DNA from 3 places in the Shewanella sp. 8A genome. Region 2 is predicted to be linked to each of the others. Evidence: predicted binding sites of a transcription regulator. Region 2 holds the regulator's gene; each other region holds the start of a gene.
What was found. The regulator LexA, encoded in region 2, represses DNA repair genes until DNA is damaged. The targets are predictions, from matches to a motif close to TACTGTATNNNNATACAGTA.
Positions count from the first base shown of each region.

Region 1: dinG (ATP-dependent DNA helicase DinG) is a predicted target of LexA. The motif match lies at 4,436-4,455, and genes of this name have one in related genera.
Region 3: recN (DNA repair protein RecN) is a predicted target of LexA. The motif match lies at 2,886-2,905, and genes of this name have one in related genera.

Region 1 is NZ_JAMDJP010000036.1:16,162-23,040, forward strand. Features, by position in the region: gene M0413_RS19540 (histone deacetylase family protein) at 1-190, opposite strand, end outside; gene M0413_RS19545 (DUF2057 domain-containing protein) at 196-888, opposite strand; gene M0413_RS19550 (primosomal replication protein) at 898-1,566, opposite strand; gene M0413_RS19555 (sulfite exporter TauE/SafE family protein) at 1,557-2,330, opposite strand; gene dinG (ATP-dependent DNA helicase DinG) at 2,340-4,412, opposite strand; gene M0413_RS19565 (DNA polymerase II) at 4,553-6,879, shown strand, end outside.
Region 2 is NZ_JAMDJP010000009.1:150,994-157,872, reverse strand. Features, by position in the region: gene M0413_RS09360 (VOC family protein) at 1-574, opposite strand, end outside; gene mtr (tryptophan permease) at 707-1,963, opposite strand; gene plsB (glycerol-3-phosphate 1-O-acyltransferase PlsB) at 1,963-4,386, opposite strand; gene lexA (transcriptional repressor LexA) at 4,672-5,292, shown strand; gene M0413_RS09340 (cell division inhibitor SulA) at 5,289-5,801, shown strand; gene coxB (cytochrome c oxidase subunit II) at 6,207-6,879, shown strand, end outside.
Region 3 is NZ_JAMDJP010000018.1:6,839-13,717, reverse strand. Features, by position in the region: gene thiL (thiamine-phosphate kinase) at 1-586, shown strand, start outside; gene M0413_RS14505 (phosphatidylglycerophosphatase A family protein) at 586-1,080, shown strand; gene recN (DNA repair protein RecN) at 1,197-2,855, opposite strand; gene M0413_RS14495 (AEC family transporter) at 2,985-3,947, opposite strand; gene lldR (LysR family transcriptional regulator LldR) at 4,200-5,099, shown strand; gene M0413_RS14485 (DUF3319 domain-containing protein) at 5,102-5,335, opposite strand; gene M0413_RS14480 (YjaG family protein) at 5,478-6,077, opposite strand; gene barA (two-component sensor histidine kinase BarA) at 6,052-6,879, opposite strand, start outside.

The sequences.
Region 1 (6,879 bases), on a different contig from region 2:
CATAATCTTGCTGATGCACCTGCATTACATCTTCAGCCGTCATCGGCGAGGGAGTATGAAATTGATCCGCAACAGCCAGTTGATTATCGAGCAGATACTGATAAAGACGTGCGTATTTGGTTGTGGGAAAGCGGTGATGGGCGGGTAACGCCAGCTTGGAGTAGCTGGCGTGATAAACCAATGGGATCATCTGGATTAGAGTTGTGAAATAGCCCAGCTCATAAACTCTTTACGTGTTTTCTCATCGGCTTGTAACCACCAGTATTGCAACATCTGCTGTGGATTTGCGCCAGCCGCTTTAGAAGTATCAACCGGAGCGGTTAATGAGGTTGCCTTAACTGCTGCCTGCGCCGAAGTGGGTGCTGGCGCGGCAACCACCGCTGCTGTGCCTGCTGCGCCTGTTACTGCGGCTGCTGTGCCTGACACATCTACCGCTTGGTTACCGCTAAAGAGACGAGAGACAAAGCCTTCTTCTTCAATATCGGTGTTTGCCACTTGGTAATTAACCTGACCTTTGTCGGAGCGGGTTAACACGACTTGGGGATTTTGGGCAAACACTTTAGGCTTTTTAACGACTTTGCCTTCAGCGGCTTGTAAATAGTATTGATGATCGCCATCAACCTCTAAGGTCACAATAAAAGGAGATGACTTAACAAAGGTTTGGCTGTCACTAAAATCGTCTTCCACCATTTCGTGGTAGCGAATGGCGATTTTGTGGGTGCCGGGCGCCAACTCTAAGCTGCTTTTATGGTTGAATACGCTGGACTCGACTTTTTTGCCATCGAGGGCAAGGTATTCGAAGGACATAGGGATATTCAGATCTGCGGCAAAGGCTGAGGCAGAGCCGAGTAGCATTAGCAGGCTGCTGATTGGCAAAAGTGATTTCATTGTTGCTCCTTAACGATTATGGCTCTGATGCGGACGTTCGAATGCTTGAATGCGATCTTCGATATAACTGATGGCTTGCCTGCATTTTCCCAAACGACGATGCATCAAAAGGATGTCATTTTGCAAACGGATTTTGTCAGCACTATGACAGTTTTCAAGTTTTGACTCCATTTCTGCAATTTTTTGTTCAAATTTTTTCGCCCAATTCAGATGCTTATTCAGTTCGGCATAGATTTCGTGGCTATTTTGTAACACATTGCTGGCGATCCAAGCAAACCCGCTGGCTTGATGCGATTGGTTTTGTTGTTGGGCAAAACGTGCGCGCTTACTGGCACGTTGTTGATTTTTAGACTTTATATCGATTGAGGTCGTCAGTAGCGCCCGTTTAACCGCAGTAAAACGGTCTTGAATACGTTCACAGCTTAAGGCGATGGTTTGCGGCGCGAGTTTTAGGGCGATTTGCTTCTCTAACTGACCGATACTACTTCGAATTTGTTCAATACAGGGCATCAACTGGGCGCCATTTTGAATAAACAGCGATTGATTAAAGCGTTCAATATCTAGTAGGAGTTTGCGTTGGCTCGGCGCAAGATGACTGTCGTGTTGCAGTACTTCTTGCTCTAATGTTTTTAGCTGATTTTTCAACGTGCTGATTAGCTGCGAAGTGTTCAAAACCATGCGCTCCACGCCAGATTAGCGGCAATTGACAGGACAATTAATATAAACAAAGGCCGAATAAAAGGCATACCAAATTTTATCGCACAGCGAGCGCCGATAAAGGAGCCGAGCATCATACATAACCCCATCCACAGGCCAATTTGCCAATGGACTTGCCCAAGAAAGCCAAAGATCGCCAGCGCCGTCAAATTGCTGGTAAAAGTCATGGCTCTAGCGAGCGCGCAACTATGCAAAAGAGGTAATTTATATAATGAACCTGAACTCACTGTCCAAAAGGCGCCAATGCCGGGACCAGCAAAACCATCGTAGATGCCTAGTAATAAACCTTGCAGGCTTTGCTTGAGCTTGGATTGGGCTTTTGTCGGCGTCTGACAATCGGTATCCGAGATGGCATTAGGGCTCAGCAAGCTGTAAATTGCAATGCCAATAATGAGCAGTGGTAAGGCTTTTTCAAGCCACTGCGCGTTTAACAAATACACCAATACGCTGCCAAGAACTGCGCCAAAAAAGGTTGCGACAAATGCCATATACCAAAAAGCGGGTTTGAGTAAGTGTTGACGGTAATAGGTAAAGGCAGCCATTGAGGAACCAAAACTGGCGGCAAATTTGTTGGTACCTAAAGCGGTGTGAGGCGAGAGACCAAGGGTTAGCAGGGCCGGAATGGAGAGCAGGCCGCCACCACCGACCACGGCATCGATAAAACCTGCAATTAAGCCAATGACAGCCAACAGGGCCCAGTTACTGGGCTCAAGTAACAACTCCAAATCTTAATCCTACTCAATGACTCGTCTAAAAGGTGGGAGTGCGTCTAGCAAGGATTTGCCGTAACGCTTCGTCACTAACCGCCTATCTAGGATAGTGACTCGACCATAATCTTGCTCTTTACGCAGTAATCTACCACAACTTTGGATAAGCTTTCGCGATGCATCAGGAATGGTGAGCTGCAGAAACGGATTTCCACCCTTTATTTTCACATATTCAGCATGGGCTTGCTCAACGGGCGAGGTTGGCACAGCAAAGGGTAGCTTAGTGACGATGAGGTTGGTGAGGTAATCTCCGGGTAAGTCCAAGCCTTCAGAAAAACTGCCGGTGCCAAACAAGATGCTCGGTTCACCTTTATCACATTTGGCCTTATGGGTCTCCAGCAATTGCTGGCGTGGTGCATTACCTTGGATCAGGATTTCCTGCGTGAGTTTGCCCTCGAGCAATTCGGCCACTTTTTCCATTTGCCAATAAGACGCAAACAGCACTAAGGTAGCCATTTCGCCGTCAATTAGCTCGATAATTTGTTCGGCAAGTTCAGCAGTATAGGCATCATCCGTCGGCTCGGTTTTCATCTTAGGTAAGTAGAGCGTGGCATTATTCGGATAATCGAAAGGGGATTGCAGGGCAAGATAACGGCTGCCGTCCTTTAATGATAACCCTACCTGATGGGCAAAATGGTCAAAGTTATTCAGCGCCCGCAGCGTAGCGCTACATAGCACGACGCCAGCAGCCTTTTGCCACAGCATAGATTCGAGCATAAAACCGACTTCAATCGGCGAGGCGCTAAACAGATAATCGACCTGTTTGCCTGTAATTAACTCGATCCAACGGGCCATTGGGGCACCTTTAGTGGAATCTTCCTTGGCCATCATTTTCCAGAGCTTTTGCAGGTTCTCGAGTCGCTGCAACATAAAGCCCATTTCGGCCTGCAGCGCTTCAGCCTGGTGCTTAGGAATATCGCCATCTTTTATCGCCTCGGCCAGCAATAACTGCATCTTGTTAAATTGCTTGAGAGCAAGATTGGAGGTGGCCGCGAGATTCTCGGCAGGGATTTTTAACGCATCGGGTAATTTGCCGTGTTCGAACCGATAGCGACTCTCTGGATTGGCAAACTGCTTGGTCTGGGTATCACAATAGTGGGCGACTTGATTGAGCTGAGCGATTAAGTCGCCAATATGATCCTGCATCGCCTGCGCTGGGGCGATGATATTGTTGCTCTTTATCTGATTTTGTAACTTGGCGCTGGTCTTACCGACTTTTTCAAGCCAGTCGGCGGCGCCTCTAAGCGTTGCCTGTGCGCTAGAAAAGTCCCGTGCGACAATTGGTAAGTGGTGACCTTCGTCAATGACGTAAAATACCTCTTCGGGATCGGGCAAAATCACCCCGCCGCCTAGCTCTAAGTCGGCGAACAGCAAACTATGGTTGGCGATCAGTACATCCCAAGTATCCACATCCTCACGGGCCTTGTGAAACGGGCAATTACGATGGCTGGCGAGTTGCCGATGACAACTGTGTTTATCGCAGGCGATTTGTTGCCAGAGATGGTCCGGTATCGGTGTCGATAGTGTATCGATTTCACCGTTCCAGCGGCCTTCATTAAAGTCGCTGAGCAGCTCTTGCAGCATGGCAATTTGGCTGTTATCTGGCTTTGTTTGCCACATGGCCATTTGGGTACTGTTATCATCGCCGATCAACATGGCAAGTTTGGATAAACAGACATACCGCTGGCGCCCTTTGACCAGACCAAAGCGAAAGTTTAGCCCTGATTGTTCGAGAAAAAACGGTAAGTCTTTGTGCAGCAACTGCTCCTGCAGCGCAACGGTTGCCGTGGCGATACAGACTTTTTTCTTACTCGCAAGCGCAAGCGGTATCGTGCCCAAAATATAAGACAATGATTTACCAATCCCCGTACCCGCTTCGACCACTATGATGCGTCTATCTTTGTCATAGTCGCCAGCCAGGGTCTTAGAGATTTCTGCTACCATAAAGTTTTGCTCGCGGCGCGGCCTAAAATTAGGCAAAGCGGTGGCAATATCTTTATAGATAGCGCGGATCTGGTTTTTTACGTTGTCAGGTAACATGCGGCACTACTTTATCGAATTAATGCTGTACATAATAACAGTGATTGCATAGCCTAAGAAACTTTTCTGCCATTTTATGGCAATTTTATTCTGTATCCCGAGAATCAATAAGCAGCGAGAGCCTTAGAGTGAAACCGCAGTTGAATCCACCCGAGAGTCTGACACATGACACTGCTGCGCCTGTGAGTGTACAGGGACGCGTCCTGACGCGCCATGCTATTACACGCGGTTCAACGCTCGTGTTGCAGTATTATCTCGCCACTGTTTCTGGCCCTGTGCTGTTTGAGTTACCTGGCTCTGAGTACATTTGTTTTTGCCATCAAAGCGATATGGCTGCATTACAGTTACAAACGCCGGGGCTGGCGCTACGCTTTGTGCCGCTTATGCTTAAAAGTTTTAAAAGACAATCCGTGGCGGGGATTTATGCTCAATCGACAAATGTATTTCGTCACTTGCAGCGGATAGCAACAGATGCGGGTATTCCCTTATTTGAGTCGGATATCCGTCCAGAGCAGCGCTTTTTAATCGAGCGTTTTGTGGCACTCGATGTGGCATTTTTAGGGCATTATGTCAGCAACGCTGGCATAGATGGACAGTTGCCTGTGTTTAGCGCAATACGTGCAAAAGCGGTTGCGCCGCAGCCGGAAATAAAATTGCGTTCAATCTCGCTTGATTTTGAATGCAGTTTTGACGGATTACTCTATTCTGTGGCCCTTTATGGGCGCGATGCGCAATCTCAGCCCTATGAAAAAGTCATTATGGTGGGCGAGGCGCAGCCAGAAGCTGCAATTTACATCGAATGGGTGAACGACGAGGCGGCGCTTATCCATCGTCTCATCGCTTGGTTTACTGAGTTTGATCCCGATGTGATCATTGGTTGGTCGGTGGTGACCTTTGATTTGGCCCTGTTATATCGGCGTGCTTTACTGCACCGGATCCCGCTGCGTATCGGTCGAGGTGGCGCGCTCCTTGAGTGGAAGGTGGAGAATAAATTTCGGCCAGAAACCTTAAGTTTGCCTGGGCGAGTGGTGCTCGATGGTATCGATTGGTTAAAGGCGGCCTTTTATCAATTCGAGCGCTTCTCCTTGGAGTTTGTCGCCCAAGCGTTGCTGGGCGAAGGCAAAGCGATTCATGATGTAGAAAATCGAGCGCAAGAGATTGATGCGCTATTTGCCGAAAATAAACAAGGTCTTGCACATTATAATCTGACCGATAGTCGCTTAGTGTGGGATATTTTTGAGCATACTCAGTTGTGGGATTTTGCCCTCGCTCGCGCCGAGTTAACGGGATTAGAACTAGGGCGGGTAGGCGCCTCGGTCGCCGCATTCAACCATTTGTATCTACCGCATTTACATAGAACGGGTTTCGTCGCGCCCGCAGAGCCTGCAAGTCAAGGGATTGAAAGCCCTGGCGGTTATGTAATGGATTCAGTCCCTGGTTTTTATCAACATATTTTAGTGTTTGACTTTAAAAGTCTTTATCCATCGATAATTCGTACTTTTTTGATCGATCCGAAAGGGCTCATTGAAGGTCTGGATAACGAGGAACATATTTTGGGCGAGTCTGAAATCGTTCCCGGTTTTTTAGGGGCTCGTTTTAGTCGGCATCAACCGATCCTGCCAAAACTCATCCAAAATCTCTCAGAACAACGCGAAAAAGCCAAGCGGGAGGCAAATGCGCCTTTATCGCAAGCAATTAAAATCATTATGAATTCGCTCTATGGGGTTTTAGGCTCTCAAGGCTGCGTGTTCCATGATGCGAAACTGGCAAGCTCCATCACCATGCGCGGTCATCAGATTATGAAACAGACTCGCGCTTGGATAGAGGAAATGGGTTATCAAGTTATTTATGGGGACACGGATTCCACCTTTGTTTATTTGGGCTCTGATCCTGATCTCGGTGATATTAATGCCTTAGGTAAGCAGATTGCCGCGCGAATTAATCAGCAATGGCAGAGTAAAATCGTAAAGGAGTTTCAGCTAGAAAGCTTCCTTGAGCTACAGTTTGAGCGCCATTACGAACAGTTTTTTATGCCGACCTTGAGGGGATCGGAGGAGGGTAGTAAGAAGCGTTATGTTGGTGCTTGGCGCAATAGGAATGGAGGGCTGGAAATCACTTTTAAGGGGATGGAGCAGGTGCGAAGTGATTGGAGCCCCTTAGCGCGTAAGGTTCAAGCTGAACTTTATGAGCGAATGTTCAATCAGCGAGATATCAGCGGTTATCTCGCTGGTGTCATAAGCGAACTGCAGACAGGAAAGCGGGATGCTGAATTAGTGTTTAGTAAACGAATGCGCCGAAATCTTGAAGAGTACACCGCAAAATCTTCCCCCCATGTCAAAGTCGCACGTCAGCTATGTGAGTTAACAGGAAAGGTATCCTATGGCAAGAGAGGAGCTCAGATTGATTATGTCATCACTGTAAATGGTCCTGAACCTGTTTCACATAGATCGTCTATAATTGATTATCA
Region 2 (6,879 bases):
TCATTTTCATCATGCCCCCCATAGACTGACCGTCAATTTGCCACTCGGTGTAATCGATGCCGGGCACATGACTGGGGAGCGCGGTCCAAGGAAACACTTGAGTGTAAAAACTGGCTTCGGCGCTAGGCTCACGGCAAGCCAGCTCCACCCAACACAGGGTATTTTCTTCGCCTTGGCGACGTGAGCCCGAGTGGTTTTTCGCTTGCCACAGGGCAAAGCGTGCCCCTTCGGGATCGCTCACCTGCGCCATCACGCCCGCATCCCCCACCACATGCGGTCCCATGTGTAATTGCCCACCCGCAGCCAGGATGGCGGCAACCGTCGCTTCGATATCCTTAACCGCAAAATAAATCCGCCAATGGCTAGGGATCTGTGGTTCCGACTCAGGGATTTGATACATGGCCCCTAAATCGTCCCCCTCCAGATTGAACAGCGAGAAATGACCATTAGGAATTGCCATTTCCACCGCATTCCAACCAAACAGCGCATGGTAAAAACCCTGTGCACCCTGCCAGTCATGGCTCGCCAATTCGACCCAACAGGCCTGTCCCTGTGCGTACTGAGTAATCCTCATTGCAGACTCCAATCAAACAGATAATGTGTTCGAGTTAAGCTGGAGTTTATGCAACTGTCCAGTTTTGGCGGTAAAAAGATGAATACAAAGAAAAAGCCCTCTATTTGAGGGCTTGATTTGCGAGCGAAATACTTAGGAGAACTGTGGTAATAAATTCGCCATCGCGAGTAGATGACAAGCACCCGTCACGACACCAAACAACACCACAAGGATAATTAACGGCGTGCCACCAAAGACCCTAAAACCTTGATGATTAGGGAAGAGTTGTCTCGACTTGTAGGCCATCAGCGCTGGCACGATAACAGCCCATACGGTTGCCGCTAAGGCTGCAAATCCAATGGCAATTAAAAAGCCATCGGGAAACAGCAAACCAAATATGGTGGGCGGCACAAAGGTGACAATCGCCGTTTTCATCCGGCCATAGCGCGTATCGTCGAATCCGAATAAATCGGCCAAATAATCGAATAAACCTAAGGTCACACCGAGGAAAGAAGACGCCACAGCTAAATTAGCAAATAGGGTTAACATGCTGTTTAACCAGCTGCTTTCCATTACTTTCGACAAGGCGCCGACTAACACACCCATATTGCCACCCTGGGCAATAATCTCACTAAACTGGCTGCGGGGAATATTGCCCATAGTGGCGACCAACCAGCAGGCATAAATAATCAGCGCGATAAAAGTCCCGACAAAAATAGCTTTGAAAATGGTCGATGAATCTTTGCCATAATACTTCACCAGACTCGGCACATTTCCATGGTAACCAAAACTGGCTAGACCAAATGGCAAGGCCGCCCACAGATAAGGCATAAAGCTTTGCTTTCCATCCGGTTCGAGCAACTTAGCCACATCGATCTCGATCAGCAAATTACCAATCGCGAGGAAGAAAGTGATGATCATCCCGCCGAGCATAATGGTCGTAATACGATCCACCGCCTTGGTACTGATCAACACGATACAGGCGAGCACGACAGCAAATACTAATCCGGCGACACTTTGAGGCAGTTCAATCCCCATACCTTGGAGGCTATGGTTAACAATCGAGCCACCACCACTGATGTAGGCGTAGGTTAAGATGTAGAGCACGAAGGCAATGGACACCCCATTCACGATGCGCCAAAACTGGCCTAAAGTTTCCTTGGTCAGGGTATCGAAACTCGCTCCCGGCTCGAAATGCAGGTTGGTTTCGAGCAGTAACAGTCCCGACATCAACATGCAAAACCAAATACCGAGTAACATCAGTACCGAGTAGCCAAACCACATGCCAGCGCCCACGACAGGCAAAGAAAACATCCCCGCCCCTACTGTGGTACCGGCAATAATCATGGCACCACCGAGCAAAGACTTGCCCACCGGCTTATTCTTCGCCGCATTCATATGGTTAGCCATTAAGCGATATGCTCCGCGGTCACGCTGGCGACAATCGTTTGCCTTACAGAGGCTCTGAGTAAGCTATTGGCTTGATCGCGAATGCGCTCAACATCAGATTTATCTTCCTTACCAGAGAAATAACCCAACTCTTTTAGCTTAACACTCAAGGTGTTATAGAGTTTCTTATCGTAAAATTCTGGTGCGGTAATTCCATGCAGCGCCCCTAAACGTTGGGCAAGCAGATGGCTTTCAGACTCGAGATCCGAACGCTCCATCTTAGGTCTGTGGGCCAGCAGATTGAAGATAATGGCATAGCGTTGCAAGGTCTCACTAACGCTGCCAGCCAACAATAACATTTGGCTGGTGTGCTCGGTCACAACCGACAACATATCGCTTTCCTGCACTAGACCTTGCTCAATAAACAGCTCGAGCACTTGATTCACGTAGCTTGGGAGATCTTTGATCCCCATAAACAACTCCGCCTTCAATAACGGATAAAAGTCGTTCACTATCCCAAGGATTTGCGCTCTTGAAATCTGTTTATTATTGATTAAACAGCTGGCAATTAATGACGGAATAATAAATAAGTGAATGATATTATTGCGATAATATGTCATTGACGTCGCTTGTTTTTCATCAATTGACACTATCTCACCCAAAGGATCGGCGTTGATGGAGAACTTGTTCAGCTCTAATCCTTGTTGTACTAAGTGCTTGCCATCACCTTCGGCAACCGACGTAAACGACGTGTAAGGCACACGCTTAAGCAGGGTCAGGTATAAATCTAACTGACGCTCGAGCAAACAACGCTCTAAGGCATTTTGCTCCGACGCCAACAACACTAAACTGGTCAAGGTAATAGAGCTGGCGGCAGCGGCGTCGTTAATCCGCGTCATCACCCGATTTGCTAACACGTTCACCGCTGGGGTTAACCAAGTCGGTTTTTGCTCAGGATCATCAGCCACTTCACTGCGCCAGTTAGGTGCCGTTTCATTCAAGAAATTTTGCAATGTAATCGGCTCACCAAAGTTGACATAACCTTGGCCAAAATTACCTAATTTACGAATAGCACCAAAGACTTGCCATACAGATTCTTTCTGTTTTTTCTTACCGCTTAGCTCTTTGTGATAGGTCGCCACTTCCATCACGTGATCGTAGCCTAAATACACAGGCACTAAGGTGACTGGGCGTTCGATACCACGCAACACACTGTTGATCGTCATAGCGATCATGCCCGTTTTCGGTGCCAATAGACGACCGGTACGAGAACGGCCACCTTCAGAGAAATACTCAACCGAATATCCCTTAGCAAACAGCTGATCGAGGTACTCACGGAACACTGCAGTATAGAGTTTGTTGCCGTTAAAACTACGGCGAATAAAGAAAGCCCCGCCACGGCGGAACAGCGGCCCCGCAGGCCAGAAGTTTAGGTTGATACCCGCAGCAATATGCGGTGGCACCATACCTTGGTAATACAGAATGTAAGATAACAGCAGGTAATCCATATGGCTGCGATGGCAGGGCACATACACAATCTCATGACCATCGTGGTGTAACTGCCGAATATGCTCAGCACCTTTGATGTTAATACCGCTGTAGAGCTTGTTCCATAACCACGTTAAAAAGCGCTCAGCAATACGTACGAGACTATCGGAATAATTTGCTGCAATTTCATCAAGATATTCAATTGCCGTTTCACGCGCTTGGGTTTCAGAAATCTTCTTGCTCGCGGCTTCTTCCTGAATCGCCTTACGTAAGGATTCAGATTTCAGCAAGGAATGGAATAACGCCTGACGATTAGGCAACACAGGCCCCGTCATCACCTTACGTTGGCGACGGAAATGCACTCTCGCTACTCGAGCCAATTTATGGGCAATGCCCATATCGGTTCCATGTTCGTCGGCCATGTAACGCAGCGATACCGCATTAGAAAATTGCACAAAGTTATGACGACCTAAAAATAAGATCATCAAACACTTGCGTAACCAAGTAGGGTTCTCGCGCTCAAGCACTGCCGCCTTCATGGTGTCGTCTTCTTTACCCGGAGTACGACCCCAATACAGACTCACAGGCACCAGCTGGATATCTAACTCTGGCTTTTCCTTATGGACGGCCAACAAACGCATAAAACATTCGAGGAATGGCTCATTGCTGGCGCGTTCACCAAATAAGGGCTTACGACCTTCAAGGCATACCACCCGTGGCGCCACAACGCCATTCACCACCAGCGGCTCGTAAGGGCTTGGCAAACCAAGTTTCGTGGTGATCTCGCTTAACGCAGCAATATCACTCAGGGATTCTGTTTTCATTACATAAGCAAGCGGTCTGGAGGCATCCAGATTCAGATCGGCAAAGGGATCCTGTGGCACAACAATAGTGTGCACTAAGTGCTTTTGGATCCAACGTAATGATTTCAACCAAAGAGAGTCTTGTTTAGGCATTATTCTTATGCAATGTAAGTACGTTCATTAGCCCCATAGAATACCAGATTCTAGAGAATATACCCAAACAACCTAAAGATGCAGGATTCAGCGGCTGATTTTAATGACTTAGTAACGCACTTTAGGCAACGCCATTTATTGCTGCCGTGCAAATGGCATTCACCCCATAGATGACGATTACGGTTATTTGCAGATCTAGCTGACCAAGTTAAAAGTGGTTAATACTTGCACTACAAATAATACTGTATATACTAACAGTAACTGTATAGAAAAACAGGAAAGACCATGAGACCGTTGACGCCACGCCAAGCCGAAATTTTAGAGCTGATTAAACGTAATATTGCCGAGACTGGCATGCCACCCACTCGGGCCGAAATTGCCACCCGTTTGGGTTTTAAAAGTGCAAATGCCGCAGAAGAACACCTTAAGGCATTGGCGAAAAAAGGCTGCATCGAGATCATGCCTGGTACTTCCCGCGGGATCCGTCTCCCTGTAGAGGAAGAAGATAACCGCGAAACAGGCTTGCCACTTATCGGCCAAGTGGCAGCGGGTGAACCTATTCTCGCCCAAGAGCATGTCGAACAGTATTACCAAGTCGACCCCAGCATGTTCCACCCTGCTGCCGATTTCCTGCTGCGCGTAAAAGGCGACAGTATGAAGAATATCGGCATCCTTGAGGGTGACCTGCTTGCCGTTCATAAAGTACAACAAGCGCGCAATGGACAAGTTGTTGTTGCTCGCGTTGATGATGATGTAACCGTAAAACGCTTTGAAAAAAAAGGTAATTTAGTCTACCTACATGCCGAGAATGAAGACTATTCACCGATTAAAGTCGATTTGAGTTTCCAAAGTCTAACAATTGAAGGGCTCGCCGTAGGGGTGATCCGCAACGGAGATTGGCTATGAACAAACTATTAGGTAATGCCCCGCGTCACCCCGGTTTATGGCTCGATACGGTTCGAGATACAGAGACCGACTGGCAGCATACATCAATAGTCACTATGCCAACTCAGAGCCAAGGGCGCCAAGAGCTGACACAGCTGAGCAAACAACTTGCCCAACTGAGCCAACAGGGAAGATGGATAGTGCTCATCAACCCACCTAGTATTGGCTACAAGCAGCTATTAGCAAACGCAGGTGTGCGCATGGATCGCGTACTATTGGTTCACGCAAAAGATGAGGTCGAAACCCTTTGGGCGATGGAAAAAGCCTTAACCAGTGGCACATCTAGCGCAGTGATTACTTGGATTAACGCCCTAGATACTCGCGATAATCGTCGCCTACAAATTGTAGCAAAGAGCGCACGTGCAATGGGTATCGTGCTTGAAGGTTCAACGAATGACCAACCTTCTAGCACCAATCTCACACAATCGGCTAAATTTACTCAACCCGCATTTTTCAGCTCTGTTCATTAAAAATTTTTCACACCGTATTTAGCCTTGAAAGCCGCCTCACCTGTGAATGTGAGGCTTTTTTTTGGCAATTTTTCAGACAATTAGAAAAAGAAGTGATCTTGATCAATTTTTAAACAGCAAGTATGTTTGATTTAGGCGCACATGATATATGGCCTGTTTAGGCAGAAATATCGCGTTATTTTCGAATATCGCTCGCCCACAAGAATTGAGAATAATGGGTTTATTCAGCAGTATGTGCCAGTGTGGCTAATAACAGCAGTAACAATACTTGATCATAAGTAAGCCGCCAACGCACGTTGAAGTCAGAAACACTTTTTTGGGAACTGAAGAGTTTGCATAGAGTTGAGACTTACTGTGTTGCTCTTCTTTGTAGTTGCTATTTGCAATTAGCAGAGGAGAAGTCTTGTGAAGCAATGGTTGTATTGTTTACTCGTGGTGCTATTCGCCCCACCGTTGGCCGCAGCAGACATGCGGTTCAATATGACGCCTGGCGTAACAGAAATCAGTGGCAAGGTATACCACCTGCACATGACGATTCTGTATATCTGCTGCGCGATAGGCTTAGTGGTTTTTGGCGTGATGATTTATGCCATGATCAACCACAGAAAATCCAAGGGCGCGGTCGCGTCACACTTCCATGAGAGTACAAAAGTTGAGATCGCTTGGACGATAATTCCCTTTATCATTCTGATCTTAATGGCGATTCCGGCAACTAAAACTCTGATTGCCATGGAAGACCCCAGCAATGCCGATCTCACGGTAAAAGTCACAGGATCGCAATGGAAGTGGCATTACAGCTATTTCGATCAAGATATTGAGTTTTACAGTATTCTCGCCACACCAAGACCTCAAATCGAAGGTAGTGAGGCCAAGGGAAAGCACTACTTACTCGAGGTCGATAAGCCCCTTGTCCTGCCTGTAAATAGAAAAATCCGCTTTCTGATGACTTCTGAAGATGTTATCCATTCATGGTGGGTACCAGATTTTGCAGTGAAAAAAGATGCTAACCCAGGGTTTATCAACGAGGCGTGGACCCGTATCGATAAACCCGGCATTTACCGTGGCCAATGTGCCGAGC
Region 3 (6,879 bases), on a different contig from region 2:
GCCTAGGGCGATTAATATCACAGTGCACGGGCAAGTCCCCCATGGTAAAGCCTTGACCCGTCATGGCGCTAAGGCCGGTGACTGGATTTATGTAACGGGTACGCTTGGTGATTCTGCGTTAGGGCTGGACTTGATCCGCGGCGTGCAACATGCGCGAGCGGAGCATAAAGAGTTTTTGATTAATCGCCATTATCGACCCACTCCTCGAGTATTGGCTGGGCAATCATTGCGCTCTTTGGCATCCAGTGCCATCGATTTATCCGATGGTTTTATCTCGGATATTGGGCATATCCTCAAGGCATCAAAGGTTGGCGCTGTAGTCGATGTGGGGGCGATTCCTTTGTCGCGCGCGATGCAAGATACCGTGAGCGAAGAACATGCATTAGGCTATGCGCTGACGGGGGGCGAGGATTATGAACTGCTCTTTACCGTGCCTGAGGCACAAAAAGGTGCGTTAGAAACCGCCCTCAGCCATGCTGGTACTAAGTTTGTCCGTGTTGGGCAAATCTGTGCGGGCAGTAAGCTTAAGTTGCAACTTAATGGTGAGCTATTTACGCCACCGTACCACGGTTTTGAGCATTTTTAATGAAGTTGTTATCCCAAGATCAGGCGCTGTCGCGCCTGTCCCTTAAAAATCCTATTCATTTTTTAGCCCTCGGTTTTGGCAGTGGTTTAGCGGCTAAGGCTCCAGGTACTTTTGGTACCTTGGCGGCAGTCCCGCTCTATTTATTATTGGCCCAGTTGCCCTTGAGTTGGTATTTAGCCCTGACCTTAGTGTGCGTACTCGCGGGGATTTATATCTGCGATAAGGCCGCTAAGGACATGGGCGTACATGACCATGGCGCGATTGTATGGGATGAAGTTGCAGGTTTATTGATCACTATGATTGCCGCCCCCGCTGGTATTCTGTGGCTCGCTGTCGGTTTTGTGCTGTTTCGGCTATTCGACATCCTAAAACCTTGGCCGATTCGATGGCTTGATGCCAAAGTTGAAGGTGGTTTTGGCATTATGATAGACGATGTGTTAGCTGGTATTTTTGCACTTATTTGTCTGCAAGTAATTGTCTTTATTAGCCAATAATATCTTTAGTTAACCCAAACTAAAGTTCGTTACCCTATAAATGCCAATGCCTTATCTGCTGTAGATAAGGCATTGGTTATAAAGCTTTATTTTCGTTGCGGTGGCTTACTGTATTTTTACTGTAATAGTTCTCGTGCATTGGCGAGAGTGTTAGAAGTAATTGTATCGCCACCAAGAAGTCTGGCTAATTCTTGGATACGTTGCTCCCTATCCAAAGGCATCATAGTGGTTTCTGTACTGCCCGCCTTGTTGAATTTATTCACAAACATATGTTGATGGCCATTACCAGCAACTTGAGGTAAATGGGTTACACAAAGTACTTGAGTCGATTCTCCTAGACTACGCAGCATTCTGCCAACCACAGCAGCGGTCGGGCCTGAAATTCCCACATCCACCTCGTCGAAAATCAGGGTAGGAGTGGCAACCTTTTTTGCAGTAATCACTTGGATGCCTAAACCGATACGCGATAATTCACCGCCAGAGGCAACCCGTGAAATCGGTTGTAAAGGCTGTCCAGGGTTGGTTGTGACCATAAACTCTATATTATCGCTGCCATTTACCGACATAATCTCGGGATTAAAATTCACTTCAATGGTGAACTTACCCTTGGGCATGTTGAGTTCGTGGATAGATTGAGTCACTAACTTATCCAGTTCTTTCGCATAACGGGCGCGGCTCTGGCTCAGTTTTTGTGCGTTCGCTAAGTAAGCGGTTTTACTCGCTTCAACTTGGAGTTGGATTTCCTCTAACTTAGTTTCATCGTCATCGAGGGTTGTGAGTTCCGCTTTGAGTGCCAAATGATGTTCGGCTAATTTGTCAGGGCTAACATGATGCTTACGGGCCAGTTGCATAGCCTTTGAGAGTCGTTCCTCTAAATAGGCAAAATGCGCGGGATCGAGTTCGAGTTTACTCAGGTAATGCTGTAATTCTCCCGCGCTCTCTTGTACTTGAATAAGGGCTTCATTCAACATAGTACTGACATTGGTTAATGCGGGATCATAGCTTTGCAAATTTTCAGCAAGGCTTACAGTTTTGTTAAGCAGTGACTCAATATTGCTCTCTTCGCCATCTGTGAGTAAATATAGGCTGGCTTGGCAGCTATCCACCAGTTCAGTGCCATTGGCGAGGCGTTTATGCTCTTGCTCAATGTCCTCAAATTCACCGACCTTGAGGTCGAATTCATCTAGCTCTTCAACTTGATATTGCACCAGCTGTTTTCGGGCAATACGTTCATGCTGTGAGGCTTCTAATTGCTTGAGTTCGGCTTCGATTTGTTTGCAGCGTTGATAGCTTGCTGCCACTGTGTCTATCAGTAGTCTGTGATTGGCGTAGCTGTCGAGCAAGGTGAGTTGATGCTCACTCTTTAGCATAGCGTGGTGGGCGTGCTGACCATGGATACCGACCAGCAATTGCCCGAGTAATTTCAGTTGAGTTAACGGCACAGGATTGCCATTAATGTAGGCGCGTGAGCGGCCATCACTGCCAATAGTTCGACGCAGAATACACTCATCATCAAGTTCGAGATCGTTATCTTCGAGCCAACGTTTGGCAAGGGGAACATCGTGTAGTGAAAATCGAGCACTGACTTCGGTTTTACTTGCACCAGGGCGAACACTACTGGCATCGGCACGATTACCTAGGCACAAACCTAAGGCGTCGATAGCGATGGATTTACCTGCGCCAGTTTCACCAGTAATGCTGGTCATACCGGGACGAAAATCCAGTTCGAGAAAACGGACGATAGCGAAATTATTGATGCTGAGTTGGCAAAGCATAATGAGTTCCTGTCGCAAAACTTACCAAATCACTGTATTGATAAACAGTATATACTGATTTTATATACAGTAAAGTGGCTTTGGGTAAATATTCGACACATTGCAATAAGCTAGAGTTTAATCGCTTGTTTATGAATAGGTTTTAACAAGTTGTTCTAAAATAGGTAAGCTAAAAAAAGTCACTATAGTGCCAAATAATATCCCCTGCGCACTGGTTGAGGCTTGGGTGTTATAGCGCTGAGCAAGTAAATAGACGCTGGCCGCCGTAGGTAAGGCACTGAGGATTACACCCATCACTAAGTAATCTCCACTAACGCCAACGCTTTTAAGCATGAAGAAAACCAATGCGGGTTGTAGGATTAATTTAAAGAGGTTGATAAGGCTAAGTTCGATAAGATTCGTCAGGCTAAATACCTTGCTATCTTTTTGGTAGCGCATGGCTTTGGCTAATACCATGCCAACGGCAAATAAAGCGCAGGGGCTTGAGGTATTGCCAATTTGTTGGATCATCATGGCTACGCCAGAGGGCAGTGTTATCCCCAATGCCGAAATTGCAATGCCGATAAAGCAGCCGATAACGATGGGATTTTTAACCACAGCTAAACACATGATCACTACGGCGTGGTGTTGTCTGTGGGTATTTGTCGTAAGCTCCAGCGAGACCAAGGCCACGGCAAACATAAGCACGGACAATAAACTGGCTATGGCGGCGGCAACTAGGGCGCTTTGTTGTTCAGGAAATATAATCACCAGCAGCGGAATTCCAATAAATGCGGTATTGCCAAAGGTGGCATTTAAGGCGCGCACGGCGGCAATTGCATGCTGTTTGGGATTGAAAAGTAAGGATATACCAACACAAATCAGATAAATCATCAGCATGGCGGCGCTATAGCCTGCAATAAATCCCCATTGCAGAATTTCTTCAATCGGTTGCTGGGCCAGTGCAATCAGGAGAATGGCAGGAAACGCAATATAGTAGACATATTGATTGAGCACTTGGTCGGTTTCTACTGGGAGAAAACGCAGTTTTTGTACAAGTGTGCCGAGCAGCATGATCCCGAAGACGGCAAACAGAGGGGTTAAAATGGTCATATCCCTCACTCATCCTTTTGTGTTTTTGCTTTCCCGCAAGAAGACGTTGTGGGTGCGCTAGCAGGGAATAATACCTAGGGTAATTGACGATAATCGGTGTTAGCGCAGTAAACTTATTGGCAAAATAGCATAGGATTAACCTTGGAAGCTATTGCGCTATGGTCGTAGAAATGAATAATTCTACGTTTAAAACACAATGAGTTAGTGCCTTATACCTGTGAGCGGCACTCACGCTAAACGATGGGATTGAACATGGCTGATGATGTTGGCGCTGAGCTGCAGTTAATTTATCTGTTTGTGCATTTGGTGAATGCGGGCAGTTTTTCTCAAGCCGCGAAAGTGCTCGATATGCCTATCGCTACTGTGAGCCGTAAGCTGGCCAAGCTTGAAGAAAAACTCGATAAGCAATTGTTTATGCGAAGTACCCGCAAGCTGCGATTAACCGAGGAAGGTTTAGCGTTATTTCAGCGATATCAGAGTGTGATTGCGCAGTTCGATGAACTCAGTGGCATTGGCAGCGATAAACCTGAAGGCACATTGCGGATAGCTGCGCCAATCTCAATTATTTCAATTATCTTTATTCACGCATTAAACGAGTTTGGCCGTTTATATCCCGATATTCGTTTACACATTTCCCAAAGCAATGAGTTAGTGGATTTAATTGATAAAGGGATTGATGTCGCGATTGTCGGTGGTGCACAGCCTGATTCTTCTTGGGTGTCGAGTACTTTAGGTGAGCTTGATTATCGTTTGTTTGCGACGCCGGAATATTTAGCCCATGCCCCTGAATTGATCCATCCCGATGATCTTGAAAACCATCAGTTGATCAAAGTTTGGCCGCTGTTTAATTGGCATTTAAAGCATCCTAATGGCGAGTCTTTCTATTTTAATGGCCCAACAAAACTCACGCTCACGGATCTCCATGGCGCGATTCAGGCGACCTTAGATCATGGTGGTATTCTGTATGGGCCAGAATTATTCGTAAAACAACAGATTAAAGAAGGGCGTTTAAAAGTGCTCTTACCGGAATGGATTGGCGAACAACGTAGAATTTCGATTCTTTATCACCAGCGTAGTCAGCAACCGCTGAAAGTGAAGGTGTTTATCGAGTTTATGCAATCCAAAGCGCCTGAACTTTTTTCAATGGCTTAAGATTAACGTTTACGGGGTTTTAAAGTATTTTGGCTCATGGAGTTTTGCGTTTGCTTAGCATCTTGCAGGCTCGCGCGGGTGGCTGGCACAATCCCAAGCTCACGGTAATAATTCACTAAACGGCGTAATTCAAATAGAGAACCAATACGGTTTTGCCCGCCTATAGTGAGTTTCCAGGTATCGGTAAGGCCTTCGCTATTGGTTAAAATAAAACCTTGATAAACAATTTTTTTCATATTGAATGGGTTATAGAGTTAACTCTATCCTCCGGTGATTCAAACCCGTAGCTGATGCTACCTAAGCAGTAAAAATGTTAGGTAACATCACCGGATTTTCAAGGCAACTGAAGAGATAAACCCTAGACCTTAAAAGGGTTTATTATGCGACGCTGATCCCGATATTCGATACACCCGCTTCGATAATCTCTTTGCGTAAACCCTTCACTAATTCGGCAGTAATCTTAGGATTTTCTTCGATAATTTCCAGCAGGGTATTTTGTAGCGCGCGCTCTTCTTCCATCACTTCATGGGCGAAGACGTAGTCATCTAAGGCATCATCGGTTAAATCCACATCGCTGATGGTCTCGATATAGTTCGCCACGGTGCTTGAGGATAACTTGCTGATATTGGTGATATCTTCCTCAAGGTTGGTTTGAATCGCCCCAAGCAAAGTGGAAAGCGCAACCACGGCATCCATTGCTGGGTATACGCCATAGCTATCAAAATCGGCAGGATCTGGGGTGTTATCTTCTAAGCGTTGCAGATGCACATCGATGTTGAATTTCAGCTTATTGTCGTACTGGGATTGCCAAAGAAGCTCGAGCACAGTGCTTAATACCGCAGGATCACCAAACTCACAAACCTCTGAAAACAGTTGATAGTTAGGCAACATTCGTTGGCAAAGGGCAATGGCAAAGAGTTTTTTCTGTGGTAGTTCTAGCGCTTTTAAACGCTTAAAGAAGCCCGTTTTTTTGGTCATCTGTTATTTCCGCTGATAGCTGTGATAGCACTTGTTTTGCCGCCGATTCTACCTTAGTTAGCTCATCAAGTAACTCTAGTATTTCCGGTTCGAGATCTTCGACACGGGCATCACGTTTCAATGCCGATTCAATCTCTTGGCATAATCGCTGTGTGGTCGGCACCCCGCAATAGCAACTGGCGCCATGAAGTTTATGGATAGTGCTGAGCATCGTGGTTTGATCGTTTTGACTCAGTGCCGTCTCTATCGCCGAGACCGTTTGAGGTAACGATTCCAATAACATGCGTAGCATATCTAATGCTAGGTCAGACTTATGGTTAGCTTGGGTTAAGCAAAGATCCCAGTTGAGGGTATGTAAATCAAAGTGAGTGAATTTGGGCCGAGTAATCCAGCGGTTAATCTCTGCTTTAAGTGCGGCTTCATCTATGGGTTTGGGCAAATAACCATCCATGCCACTACCTAAAATTAGCTCACGTTCCTCGGCAATTGCATGGGCGGTCACGGCAATAATCGGCGTATTGCGGTTCATCGACCCTTGGCGAATTTGCTTGGTCGCGCTGATGCCATCGGTGCCTGGCATCTGGATATCCATAAAGATAAGATCAAAAGTGCGAGTCTTCGCCTGTTTTACCGCTTCTTCACCGCTATTGACGGCGATAACGGTAGTGACTAGTTCGTTAAGCAGCGTATCAATCAGTTTTAAATTGGCGAAGTTATCGTCCACCGCTAATACGGTAAGCGATTGGCGCGCCGCTGGAACTGTAATACTTGCGGGTGGTAATAGGTCATATTCCATTGGTGG